One region of the Synechococcus sp. CS-1333 genome, then DNA from elsewhere that is predicted to be linked to it. Evidence: predicted binding sites of a transcription regulator. Region 1 holds the regulator's gene; the other holds the start of a gene.
The links. Region 1 encodes HrcA, which represses chaperone genes, less so after heat shock. Its sites were predicted from a motif close to TTAGCACTCNNNNNNNNNGAGTGCTAA; they were not measured.
Positions count from the first base shown of each region.

Region 2: the regulator HrcA is predicted to act here: its motif matches at 1,153-1,179, upstream of groES (co-chaperone GroES).

Region 1 is NZ_JAHLYO010000011.1:38,774-42,160, forward strand. It holds gene KQ303_RS03275 (DUF3352 domain-containing protein) at 1-964, opposite strand, end outside; gene KQ303_RS03280 (rhodanese-like domain-containing protein) at 1,062-1,427, shown strand; gene KQ303_RS03285 (heat-inducible transcriptional repressor HrcA) at 1,710-2,723, shown strand; gene KQ303_RS03290 (20S proteasome subunit A/B) at 2,752-3,387, shown strand, end outside.
Region 2 is NZ_JAHLYO010000016.1:82,835-86,221, forward strand. It holds gene atpD (F0F1 ATP synthase subunit beta) at 1-988, opposite strand, end outside; gene groES (co-chaperone GroES) at 1,234-1,545, shown strand; gene groL (chaperonin GroEL) at 1,664-3,301, shown strand.

The DNA.
Region 1 (3,387 bases):
CCGGAGCTGAGAGCAGGGCGGGGTTCTGGATCATCGCCAGGCTGTCCGAGGGACCCTGCAGGCCCGCCAGCAGATCCGGCGTGGGCGTGAGCGCCAGTGCTGCGGGGGCGTGGCGCAGCTCGAGGCGGCCGTTGAGGTCGAGGGTGCGGCCTCGGGGTGCCAGAGCTGCCACCAGGCCGAGCACCTCCTGCTGTGCTGCGACGAAAGGGGAAGCAGCCAGCCAAGGGGTGAAGCTGTCGGGGCGGGCCACCACCAGGGCCACGCCCTGGCCGAGGGTGGCCACGGCGGTGGCGAGGCGGGGGTCGCCGGCCTGGTTGAGTTCATCGATCTGGGAGACATCCAGCGCCTGCTCCAGCACCCCCCGACCCGAGGCGATCAGCACCAGCCGGTCGTCGATCAAGGCGGTGGCCAGGGGCAGGGCGTTCTGGCCCAGCAGGGCGCCCCGGCCGCTGATCAGCCCCATGCCTCGATAGGTGCTCACCTGCAGCTCGTTGCCGGCCAGGCTGCGGGTCTGCCAGAAGCGCTGCAGAAAGCGCCGAGCCCCCTCCGACTCACGGCTGCGCAAGGCCAGCAACCAGCCCGCCGGCTGTGACGCACCCGCCGGGGTGAGCAGCGCGACACTGGACTCCTCCCCCACCCAGCCGGCCAGTTCCTCGGCGTAGTCGAGGCCGGCGGCGGCGAAGGCCCCGTCCCGCAGCTGCTCAAGGGCGGCGGCGGCATGGCGACGTTGGCGGGGCGGCGCCACGGCCCGGGCGTAGGCCCCGAGCTGGTCGGGCGGGACCAGCAGGTGCAGGCTCAGCGAGGCCTGCCGGGGGATGAAGCGAGCCGCCAGCGGCAAGGTCAGGGGTTGGTGCTGCAGGGCGAGAGGGCTGCTGCGCCAGAGCACCACCCAGCCCGCCGCTCCGATCAGCAGCAGCGTGACGGCCACGGCCAGGATCGCCGCCAGGAATGGGCGGATCTTCATGCGTAGCGCGCAGGAATGGCCTCATCCTTATGCATGAAGCCGCCTCCGTGCATCGTCAACGCACACCCGGCCAGCCACCACGCCCATGCCCGCACCCATGCCCCAGGAAAGCCAAACCACCCCCACCCCGGCCCCGCTGCAGGCACGGGAGCTGCAGCAGCGGCTCAACGAGGGTGCCGATCTGCAGCTGGTGGATGTGCGGGAACCGGCAGAGCTGGCCATGGCCGCGCTGCAGCAGAGAGTGATCCATCTGCCCTTGAGCCGCTCCTCGGAATGGGTCAGCCGGATCGACGCGCTGCTCGACCGCGAGCGTGAGGTAGTGGTGCTCTGCCATGCCGGCATGCGCAGCTGGCAGTTCGGCTGCTGGTTGATGGAGCAGCAGGGTTTCGAGCGGGTCTGGAACCTGGAGGGGGGCATCGATGCCTGGAGCGTCCAGGTCGATCGGTCGGTGCCGCGTTACTGAGCAGCGCTGCCAGACCGATGGCGCTGTACATGTCCTCGTCTTACCGCAGTCAGCGGAGCTGCGGCGGACGACGGGCTGGCCCAGATCGGCTCCAGCCTCTGACGCCGGAGCAGCTCCACAGTTTGTGGCGGTGATGGTGCTGAGCTGCGCAACAAGCAGGGACTGGCCGACCCGGCAGGTTCGGACCCGAACCAACACCTAGCGGCCTTGTTGCCCAGACGAAATGGTGTTCCTGTTGGCCAGCGACGTCGTTGGTATCGGTTACGGTTCGCGCACCATCCGTTGACTAGCCCCTCGTTGCCTCACCTCAGCCGCCGCCATCAGCAGGTGTTGCAGGCAACGGTGCAGCATTACGTGGACACGGTCGAGCCCGTGGGGAGCCGCACCCTGGTGCAACGCTTCGGCTTCCAGACCTCACCTGCCACGGTGCGTTCGGCCATGGGGGCGCTGGAGCAACAGGGCCTACTTGTGCAGCCGCACACTTCCGCCGGGCGTATTCCGAGCCAGCGCGGCTACCGCCTCTACGTGGACAGCCTGCTGCCACCCCCCGGTGCCGGAGCGCTGCAACTGGAGCAGGAACTGCTGGGGCTGAGCCTGCGCTGGGCTGCCCTCGACGATCTGCTGCTGCATCTGGCGCGGCGGCTGGCCGATCTCACCGGCCTGCTGAGCCTGATCACACGCCCCCAGGGTGATCGCTCCGCCCTTCAGGCCGTGCGCCTGGTGCCCAGCGGCGACCGCCTGCTGGTGTTCCTGGTGGAGAACGCCGTGATGACCAGCTGCCTGAACCTGCATCTGCCACCGGCGGCGGCCCCCGAACTGCTGCCGCTCGAGCGCTGGGTGATGGATCAGCTCAGCCTGCATCCGGGCCAGCCAATCCCCTGGAACGCCCTGCCGCCTCAGCTGCAGCGCAGCGGCTGGCTGCTGCGCGAGGCGCTCCGCAGCCACCGCATGGCCCGACCGGGCGATGCCGACGGCGCCCTCGCGCTCGGGCTGGGGGGATTGCTGGGGCAGCCGGAATTCAGCCGCACCGCCACGCTGCGGCCGCTGGTGCAGCTGGTGGAGGAAGACCCCCATCTGCTGCTGCAACCCGACGGCAGACCCAGCGAAGGCGTCTGGATCGGTGCCGAAAATCCCCATCCCGCCCTGCAGGACTGCGCACTCGTGCAGGCCACTTACCGCACCGGCGACGGCAGCCAGGGGCACGTGGCCCTGGTGGGGCCGATGCGGATGGCCTACGCCACCGCCCGGGCGGCGGTGCGCTCGGTGGCCGCCAGCCTGCAGCGGTTGCTCAGTTGAGCGGCCGGCGGCTTGAGAGCATGGCGCCATGACTTACTGCGTCGGTTTCCTGCTCAAGGAGGGTCTGGTGATGTGCGCCGACTCCCGCACCAATGCGGGGGTGGACTACATCTCCAGCTACCGGAAGCTGCACGTGTTCCAGCCGGCGCCTGACCGGCTGTTCGTTCTTCTGGCGGCGGGCAACCTGGCCACCACCCAGGCGATCCTCAACTGGATCCGCCGCGACCTCAGCGCCGCCGCCACTCCGGCGGCGGTGGGGGCGGCGGCCAGCGCTGCAGCTGATGACCGGACCGCCGGACCGGACCTGCTCAGCTGCCGCCATCTGTTCGAGGCGGCGGCCTACATCGGCCGCCTGAGCGTGGCGGTGCAGAACGAGAACGAGAGCGCCCTCAAGCAGGTGGGCGCGAGCGGTGAGGCCACCTTCATCCTTGGCGGCCAGATCGCCGGCAACGACCACGGCCTCTACCGGATCTACGCCCAGGGCAACGCGATCATGGCCACGCCGGAAACGCCGTTCCTGCAGATCGGCGAGAGCAAATACGGCAAGCCTCCCCTCGATGTGGTGGGTGACTACGGGATGTCGCTGGAGGATGCCACTCGCCTCTGCCTGATTTCCCAGGTGATCACCCGGCGCTCCAACCTCACGGTGGGGCCCCCGTTCGAG
Region 2 (3,387 bases), on a different contig from region 1:
CGGGGTCGGTGAGGTCGTCGGCCGGCACGTACACAGCCTGGATCGAGGTGATTGAACCTTCGAGCGTGGAGGTGATGCGTTCCTGAAGCTCACCGACGTCGGTGCCGAGGGTGGGCTGGTAGCCCACAGCGGAGGGCATGCGGCCGAGCAGGGCGCTCACTTCGGAGCCGGCTTGGACGAAGCGGAAGATGTTGTCGATGAACAGCAGCACATCCTGCTTGTTCACATCACGGAAATGCTCGGCCATGGTGAGTGCCGACAGACCCACGCGCATGCGGGCGCCGGGGGGCTCGTTCATCTGACCGAAGCAGAGCGCCACCTTGGATTTCGGGAGGTCTTCGGAGTTGATCACTCCAGATTCCTTGAACTCTTCGTAGAGGTCGTTGCCCTCACGGGTGCGCTCGCCAACGCCACCGAACACGGAAACACCGCCGTGCTCCTTGGCAATGTTGTTGATGAGCTCCTGGATCAGCACGGTTTTGCCCACGCCGGCGCCACCGAACAGGCCGACCTTGCCACCCTGGCGGTAAGGAGCCAGGAGGTCGATCACCTTGATGCCGGTTTCAAACACCTTGGGCTTGGTTTCGAGCTCGATCAGCTTCGGCGCATCCCTGTGGATGGGAGATGTGAGGGTGGAGGTGACCGGACCACGCTCATCAACCGGCTCGCCGAGCACGTTGAAGATGCGGCCAAGAGTGGCCTCACCCACGGGGACGCTGATCGGGGCGCCCGTATCGAGGGCGGACATGCCACGCACGACGCCGTCGGTGCCGCTCATCGCAACGGCACGCACCCGGTGGTCGCCGAGCAGCTGCTGGACTTCCGCAGTGAGGGCGATGTCCTGACCCGAGGAGTTGCGGCCTTCAACGCGGATGGCATTGAAGATGCGGGGCAGCTTGCCGGCCGGAAATTCAATGTCGAGAACGGGGCCGATCACCTGACGGACAACACCCTTGGAGCCGGTGTTGACGGGAGCAGCAGCAGCCATAGGAAAGGAAGGAAGATCGCGCAGCGGGACGCGCGCCCGCCTGAAGCCGCGCCACCATACCACCGCGAATGGCCTGGTCTTCAGAGCCTGAGGCCCGTGCCGCGTGCTGGGTTCGGTCAACCGCACACCGTACCGATTGCACTGCACCCTTCCACCGCCATAGGTTGGCACTCAGGCAGGGCGAGTGCTAATTCGCTCTCCCCTGTGGCGCCCACGGCGCCGCACCACCGCATTTGAAACGATCCATGGCTGCTGTCTCCCTCAGCGTCTCCACTGTCAAACCCCTTGGAGATCGCATTTTCATCAAGGTGTCCGAATCGGAGGAAAGAACCGCGGGCGGCATCCTGCTCCCCGACACTGCACAGGAGAAGCCCCAGGTGGGCAAAGTGGTCCAAGTGGGCCCCGGCAAGCGCAATGAGGACGGCTCCCGCCAAGCTCCTGAAGTGAGCGTGGGCGACAAGGTGCTCTACAGCAAGTACGCCGGTACTGACATCAAGCTCGGCACCGATGAGTTCGTGCTGCTCTCCGAAAAAGACATTCTCGCCATCGTCGACTGATCGCTCCGGCACCTGAGGTTCCTGTGAGCCTTAACTGCCCTCACTGATCACGTCCTGACCCCCGACGACTCGTGGGACGGTCAACCCTTTACCAACTACTTCAAGGAGCATCCCTTCCATGGCCAAGCGCATCATCTACAACGAGAACGCCCGCCGGGCCCTCGAAAAAGGCATCGACATCCTCGCTGAGGCAGTTGCCGTCACCCTCGGCCCAAAGGGCCGCAACGTGGTGCTGGAAAAGAAATTCGGCGCTCCCCAGATCATCAATGACGGCGTCACCATCGCCAAAGAGATCGAACTGGAAGACCACATCGAGAACACCGGTGTGGCCCTGATCCGTCAGGCCGCCTCCAAAACCAACGACGCCGCCGGCGACGGCACCACCACGGCCACCGTCCTGGCCCACGCCATGGTCAAGGCGGGTCTCCGCAACGTGGCTGCGGGCGCCAACGCCATCACCCTCAAGAAGGGCATCGACAAGGCTGCCGATTTCCTCGTCAAGAAGATTGAGGAGCACGCCAAGCCGATCGCCGACAGCAACGCCATCGCCCAGGTGGGCACCATCTCCGCCGGCAACGACGAAGAGGTGGGCCGCATGATCGCCGACGCTATGGACAAGGTCGGCAAAGAAGGCGTGATCTCCCTGGAAGAAGGGAAGTCGATGACCACCGAACTGGAGGTCACCGAGGGCATGCGCTTCGACAAGGGCTACATCTCCCCTTACTTCGCCACCGACACCGAGCGGATGGAAGCGGTGCTCGACGAGCCCTACATCCTGCTCACCGACAAGAAGATCGGCCTGGTGCAAGACCTGGTGCCCGTGCTTGAGCAGATCGCCCGCACCGGCAAGCCCCTGCTGATCATCGCCGAGGACATCGAGAAGGAAGCCCTCGCCACCCTGGTGGTGAACCGCCTGCGCGGCGTGCTCAACGTGGCCGCCGTCAAGGCCCCTGGTTTCGGCGACCGCCGCAAGGCCATGCTTGAGGACATCGCCGTTCTCACCAACGGTCAGCTGATCACCGAAGACGCCGGCCTCAAGCTGGAGAACACCAAGCTGGAGATGCTGGGCACCGCCCGCCGCATCACCATCAACAAGGACACCACCACCATCGTCGCCGAAGGCAACGAAGTGCCCGTCAAGGCCCGTGTGGAGCAGATCCGCAAGCAGATCGACGAAACCGACTCCTCCTACGACAAGGAGAAGCTGCAGGAGCGTCTGGCCAAGCTGAGCGGCGGTGTGGCCGTGGTCAAGGTGGGTGCAGCCACCGAAACCGAGATGAAGGACAAGAAGCTGCGCCTGGAAGACGCCATCAACGCCACCAAGGCGGCTGTTGAGGAAGGCATCGTTCCTGGTGGCGGCACCACCCTGGCCCACCTGGCCCCTGCTCTCGAGGAGTGGGCGGCTGCCAACCTCACCGGCGAAGAGCTGATCGGTGCCACCATCGTGGCCTCCGCCCTCACCGCTCCGCTGATGCGGATCGCCCAGAACGCCGGTGTCAATGGCGCCGTCGTCGCTGAGCATGTCAAGGGCATGCCGTTCAACGAGGGCTACAACGCCGCCACCGGTGAATACGTCGACATGCTGGCTGCCGGCATCGTTGATCCCGCCAAGGTGACCCGCTCCGGCCTGCAGAACGCCGCCTCGATCGCCGGCATGGTGCTCACCACCGAGTGCATCGTGGCCGACCTGCCCGAGAAGAAGGAAGCTGCTCCCGCCGGCGGCGGTGGCGGCATGGGCGGCGACTTCGACTACTGATCGTCTGCCCCTGGATTCGCAGGGTCACCCTGCGGATCCAGCTCCGATCAACCGTCACTGCTTCAAGCCAGCAGCTTCGAACCGCC